DNA from 3 places in the Tatumella ptyseos genome. Region 1 is predicted to be linked to each of the others. Evidence: predicted binding sites of a transcription regulator. Region 1 holds the regulator's gene; each other region holds the start of a gene.
The links. The regulator Fur, encoded in region 1, represses iron uptake genes when iron is present. The targets are predictions, from matches to a motif close to ATAATAATGAGAACNACTATCAA.

Region 1 (2,277 bases):
TAGACGTCTTAACCATAATGCACAAAAGGGGCAGCATGCGTTAGCGCAGCATAATCTGTCGGAAGTCTTAACCGCGATAGGGCGACAAATCATGCTAGCCACTGCAACAATCGCTTCAAGCGAAAAAGGTCTTTATTTAGCCGCGACACTCTATAATAAGGCGGAAAGTTTCGATAGATATCGTGCTTTTGTCGAGAGCGACCGCTCATTATCTGCTGGCATAGACACTTGGTTCGAAGAAGCTATCGCCCTGACAGCCTTACTTGCGACAAGTGAGCATGAAGAAGAAAGTCGAGTACCGATAAGACAAAAGTTTAGCGATTACCAACGCTATCGCCTGGTAATGAATAGGCTGTATGTATTAGTGAATCAAGGGCTTTATCTGTTGAATCGAGCTTCTGTCGATATTATGCCTTTTATTGCCACGCTACATCAAAGCCATCTTAGCGAGCGCTGGAATCTGACCCAACAACAGAAACTAAATTATTTCACACAGCAGCAGCGGGATATCCGTGAGGTTATCTTTATGGAGGCGAATGAAGGGGCGGAGCTTTGTTACCATTTAGAGAGTGGCCAACTTATCGAGCCACCGACGATGATGAAAGCCGATATCAGTCAAGCCGTACACGTTTTTGCCCATCAACTTCGTTCGACAGCTTCAGCTCATTCTCGACGGGAAAGTGTTAGAAAGAGGGGGCAGCTTAGAGGGATCAGCAGCCCCGTGACAGTATTGAAATAAGCGATAGATATAAAAAAACCCACGCCAGCGTGGGTCTTTTTTACAGATTAACTTAACGCTCTTCATGTAGCGTATCGTCTTTTCGACAATCGCCATCGGTGCAGTGACCGTAAAGATATAAGCTATGGTTAGTTAATTTAATACCAAAGCGCTTCGCGATATCGCGTTGACGAGTCTCAATAAATTCGTCTGAAAACTCAATGACACGACCACAGTCTAAGCAGATCAAATGATCGTGATGCTGCTGCTGGGTCAATTCGAAAACTGATTTTCCACCTTCGAAATTGTGGCGGGTAACGATGCCTGCATCATCAAATTGGTTAAGGACGCGATAAACGGTCGCTAAACCAATTTCTTCACCCATATCAATAAGCCGCTTATACAAATCTTCCGCACTGACGTGGTGACATTCTGGTTCTTGAAGCACTTCCAAAATTTTTAATCTTGGTAGCGTGACCTTCAGACCAGCTTTTTTCAGTGCAGAGTTGTTATCAGTCATGCAGTATTGTCCTGTTGCTTTATTAAAAGGGGCATTGAGCAGCCCCTCTTATATTTAAATTCGCCTATTACAGTAACACAATTGGTAGAAAAACCCCATCAAGCATTAAGGATTTCTTTTAGCTGCATCTCATCTGAAATCTGCTGCACCCAGCTTGTTACACGTTCATTCGTGAGTTCGGGTTGACGATCTTCATCGATAGCCAAGCCTAAGAAGTGTTTATCGTCGGCGAGTCCTTTCGACTCTTCGAAATGATAGCCTTCAGTTGGCCAGTGCCCAACAATGACCGCACCTTTAGGTTCAATAATATCTCGAATTGTTCCTAAGGCATCACAAAAGTATTCAGAATAATCTTCTTGGTCGCCGCAACCAAATAGTGCAACTAATTTGCCGGAAAAATCAATTTCTTCTAACGTTGGGAAGAAATCATCCCAATCACATTGGGCTTCACCGTAATACCAAGTAGGGATACCTAGCAGCATTATATCATAAGCTTCAAGATCCTCTTTGGCACATTTTGCAATATCGTGAACGTCCGCAACCTCTTTTCCAAGCTGCTTCTGAATCATTTTTGAGATATTTTCAGTATTGCCGGTATCACTACCGAAAAAGATGCCTACGATTGCCATGGGGAGGTTTACCTCTTGAATCTATGTTCTAAATAGGGTGGATAATTATTGCGACGATGATAACAGACCTGAAAATCTTGCGGAACTTGTAAAGTCTACAGATTTATCCGTGAGTGCGAATTAGCTGCGGCTGAGCGCGAGTTGAGAAGCGATCATTGTCTCGATTAATTCACTACGGCTCATATTATGTTGGTCTGCTAGCGTGTTCAGTGCTTCAACAATTTCACTGGGCATTTTCAGTTCAACGCGCTGTAAGCCCTTGTCTTTATCTCGTCTTAACTGATTACGCTTATTAATACGCAACTGCTCATCGCGTGTCAAAGGACTTGTCTTAGGGCGGCCAGGCCGGCGCTCTTCTGCAAACAAGTCTAGGGTTGTTCGATCAGTGTGTTCTTTTGCCATGATGAGAA
Region 2 (2,277 bases), 450 kb from region 1:
TATTCGATAAAAATTAAGGGTTATTTTTGCGCGCGCTCTAAGCCCATTAATCCTATCTTAAGATATCCAGCGCCACGTAGGTCATCCATGATGCTCATTAGCGTAGCGTAATCAATCGTTTTGTCTGCTTGGAAAAAAATCGTCGTCTCTTTATTACCTTGCGTCTGCGCAACAATTTTTTGAACCAGATCTTGCTTACTCACTGCATCGTTACCGACGAATAGCTGGTTACCCTCTTTCACACTTAGGTATACCGGTTTTTCTGGTCTAGGTTGCGGCGTGCTCGTTGAGGCAGGAAGATTGACACGTACATCAACCGTCGCTAACGGCGCTGCCACCATAAAGATGATAAGTAAAACTAACATCACATCGATAAAAGGCGTGACGTTAATCTCATGCATTTCACCGTCGCCGTCTACTTCATCATTGAGTCGCATTGCCATGACAATTATCCTACGCGAAGTTTTTGAGCAGACGTATTTTGCGCCATGGCGGTGTAACTACTACTTTGTAGGTCCGCATCGCGACTTTGTAACAGAATAATCTGTGCAGCACTATCACCTAAAGAGGCTTTATAACCGGCTATCATTCGTGCAAAGACGTTATAAATTACCACCGCAGGAATTGCCGCAACTAAACCAACCGCGGTAGCTAAGAGCGCTTCGGCAATACCTGGCGCGACAACGGCAAGATTAGTGGTTTGCGTTTTAGCAATACCAATAAAACTATTCATGATCCCCCAAACCGTACCAAATAGGCCGATAAAGGGTGAGACAGAACCAATGGTCGCTAAAAAGCCATTATTACGGCTAGCGTGGCGGCCAATTCGCGCAACTTGGCGCTCTAGACGAAAGACGGTACGCTCTTTAATGCCCGCTTGGTCATCACTTTGTGCAGACAGTATGCGTTCATCCAGGGCTTCTGCGACCAGCATCGCTGCATGGCTATTTTTAGAAAATTGTTGAGCAATTTTTCCAGCGCCATCAAGGGTACGCGCTTCCTTTAGGGCGAGTTGATCTGCTTTGAGGCGACGTTTAGCAGCACTCAGCTCTGTATACTTGGCAAAGAAAATTGCCCAGGTCGCAACGGAGGCGAGTAGTAAACCTATCATCACAACTTTTACAACAATATCAGCATGTTGGTACATGCCTAATACAGATAAATCTGTCTGCATCAGATTATTGGTCACCACACTCATTTTATAGCCTCGGTCTGTTGCGTAAAACAATTGGCTCTATGATACCAAAAGCAAATTCTATTGATAGTAGTTATCATTACTATTTACATAATGAAAACTATCTCACGAATAATATTCGCTAAAAACAGCCAGTTACAAACAGAGATCGGGCGAAGTTTTTTAAGAGATTATAAGTATACTGTTATGACTGTTTAGCCTAAAAAAATCCTGCCCTTTTTTATCAACTCTGCTTACTCTAGCGGTAATCGAATGATAAAGAGTTGGGAATCCTAATGTCCGATAAGCAACATATTGAAACCACACTAATAAGTGCGGGTCGTAAACCACGTTACACTCAAGGCGCAGTCAACTCGGTGATCCAGCGTGCCTCCTCCTTAGTTTTCCCCACGGTAGCCGATAAGAAACTCGCCACCGCAGGCCGGGCGAAGAGAGAACTCTTTTATGGTCGTCGGGGTACATTGACGCACTTTGCTTTACAAGACGCGATGACTGAACTGGAGAACGGTGCGGGCTGTGTGCTTTATCCTTGTGGTGCCGCGGCAGTGGCCAATGCAATCCTCGCTTTCGTTGAAGCCGGCGATCATATTCTTGTAAGCGGATCCGTCTACGAACCTACTCAGGATTTTTGCTCAACCATTCTTAAAAAACTTGCCGTTGAAACAACCTATTTCCCTGCCCTTTCCGGTGCAGAGATTGACCAATGGCTTCGTCCCACAACACGAGTCGTATTTTTAGAATCGCCCTCTTCCATTACGATGGAAGTGCAAGATATCCCTACCCTTATCGCAACGGTGCGCCGCATCGCTCCGCAAGCAGTAGTCATTGTTGATAATACTTGGGCGGCTGGGGTGCTATTTAAGGCATTGGACGCTGGGGCAGATATTTCCATCCAAGCAGGAACCAAATATTTAGTGGGTCACTCAGATGCCATGATTGGGACGGCCGTAGCTAACGAGCGCTGCCTAGAACAACTGCGTGAAAATTCCTATTTAATGGGCCAAATGGTCGATGCCGATACCGCTTACGTCACGGCGCGCGGTTTACGTACGCTGGCTGTGCGTTTACGCCAACACGAATCG
Region 3 (2,277 bases), 420 kb from region 1:
TTGCTAGCCTCATTGGGTCTCTCAACCAACGAGATGAGTAATCCCATCCCGATGCTGCGCCTGCTCTTAAGTCGCGAAAAACTTCTTTTGACGGCCGATTAGAAGAAGCAGCGGTTTCGATATCTTCACGCCACGATTCATCACGCGGTGTATCACGATCATCCCAATAGCGATTAAGCATAGAACCATCAGGCATTTTCACGACATGGCGAAAAGCTTGATTAGGATTAAGCGATCCGGAACCATCCATCCAATAGTGATGTTCAGAGACAAGGTAGGGTAAATATTGCTCGCTATTAGGGATATTTGCTTCCTCACATAACTCCACCATCAATGCGAAGACTGGGGGTTGTGAACGGCTAAGATAATAAGTTCTGTTTCCGTTAGGAATATGACCATATTTCTCGATTAGCCATGCAAAGTTATCAGCCATATTCTTGAGTAAATCCTTTTTGCCACTTTCGGCCAACCCCAACATCGTAAAGTAGGAATCCCAATAGTAGACTTCGGTAAAACGTCCGCCGGGTACAATGTAAGGTTTCGGTAGAGGCAACAAGGAAGTGTTGGGATGATGACTTTGCGGATGTCTTATCATCACTGGCCAAAGAGCATCAATGTGCTGACTTAGCGTTCGTTTCTCTGCTTCGTCGTGTGCGTAATTATGAACTTCTTCTGGTAAATGGAAGTTATCTTTTATAAATTCACGCAGTGAAAAATCTTGGCTGCGACGCGATAACTTACGATATAGAATCAGAATATCAACAGGATCGAACTTCGGCGCACAGTCGGCAAAAGTTTTGCTATCTTCGAAAATATGCTGATTTTGAACATCTTCAAATAGCTCTAAATAGCGATCAGATGGAGTGAGAGCATCGGCAGATGGCATGCCTGCTATGTTTTCAGGTTCTGGCTCATGCTCATCATCAAAATCAGTTAACTCAACGTCTTGAGAATTCTCATAGTCATTTTCACTATTCAAGAGCTTTTCTTTAGATTGTTGCGACATGGAGATTTCCCCCTCAACACATGGACATTCAATAGTGGACGTATCGATTAAGTATAGACAATGTCGTCCAGACAGCTCCTATAGCAGCTGGTTTTACGAGTGTAAGTGAAGATTTCGGTCAAGTCCTACTACTTAACTTAAGGTATCGAGAAAGGGGTACTGTAAGGAATGATAAGAGTCGTAACATGATAATAAGAATTATTACTATCAAAGTTTAAGGCCCAAAGGTAGACTCTGGGGAATTCTTATCAAGGAGAACTTATGACTAAAACGCTTACTTCTGGTAAACCGGCACCGCATCGTGTTCGAAACGAGTTAGCATTTCGCACACTCACCGTGAGTAATAAACAATTAGTCGCAGAGCAATTCTGGCGTATCACTTTCCAATCTGAAGCATTAAAAGGGTTTAACTCCCCAGGGTGTGATGATCATATCAAACTCTTTTTCCCCGAGAACAGTGCAACGGCGCCAGTCGTGCCAACCGTTACAGATGAGGGAATTGTATGGCCAGATAATCAGCGACCAGAATCACGAGACTATACTCCGCTTGAGTTTGATGGTAAGAGCTCCCTTGTCATTGATTTTTATCGGCATGAACAAGGTGTTGCGAGTGATTGGGCAGAGAAGGTTAATGTAGGGGATTTGCTAACCATTGGTGGCCCGCGGGGCTCGTTAATTATTCCTAATGACTATTCCCAGCAACTTTATATTTTTGACGAAACTGGCCTACCAGCGATGAAACGGCGGTTAAGCACTCTTAAGGCAGACAACGTTTTACTGATCGCCTTTGCTAAGCGTCAGGTCGTTGAAGAGTACTTAGGGGCGTTACTTGCTGATTACACGTTACATTGCCTAGAAAATAGTAAGATGGACTCTACAGGCATCGAACAATGTATAAGCCTTAGCAATCCTTTACATTTCCCATCTGATGACCACTTCATATGGTTGACTGGGGAAGGAAAAGCGGTGAAGCAACTCAGTGACCACTTTATTGAGCAGCGAGATTGTTCACCAGAATTAGTCAGAGCAGTTGCCTATTGGCATGCTAAAGATTAATTAAACGTTGGTTTGCACTACAATCCGTCCACGAACCTCTCCTTTAAGTAAAAGGTCGGCAAATTCGATAGCTTGTTCCAGCGTAATGGTTTGAAAGGGAATCGGAAGTGGGGAGCGACTTAATAACACCGCGAAGCGTTGCCATGCAGCATTACGCTGCGCGGTTTCGCAATACACACTGTCGATACCTATCAAGCGGATATTACGCAGAATGA

Region 2: the regulator Fur is predicted to act here: its motif matches at 1,259-1,281, upstream of exbB (tonB-system energizer ExbB).
Region 3: the regulator Fur is predicted to act here: its motif matches at 1,192-1,214, upstream of QJR74_RS02910 (siderophore-interacting protein).

The regions. Positions count from the first base shown of each region.
Region 1 is NZ_CP130649.1:1,010,798-1,013,074, forward strand. Features, by position in the region: gene QJR74_RS04895 (hypothetical protein) at 1-739, shown strand, start outside; gene fur (ferric iron uptake transcriptional regulator) at 792-1,238, opposite strand; gene fldA (flavodoxin FldA) at 1,337-1,867, opposite strand; gene ybfE (LexA regulated protein) at 1,988-2,269, opposite strand.
Region 2 is NZ_CP130649.1:559,204-561,480, reverse strand. Features, by position in the region: gene exbD (TonB system transport protein ExbD) at 21-443, opposite strand; gene exbB (tonB-system energizer ExbB) at 449-1,174, opposite strand; gene metC (cystathionine beta-lyase) at 1,471-2,277, shown strand, end outside.
Region 3 is NZ_CP130649.1:590,681-592,957, forward strand. Features, by position in the region: gene treF (alpha,alpha-trehalase TreF) at 1-1,006, opposite strand, end outside; gene QJR74_RS02910 (siderophore-interacting protein) at 1,268-2,062, shown strand; gene QJR74_RS02915 (MDR family oxidoreductase) at 2,063-2,277, opposite strand, start outside.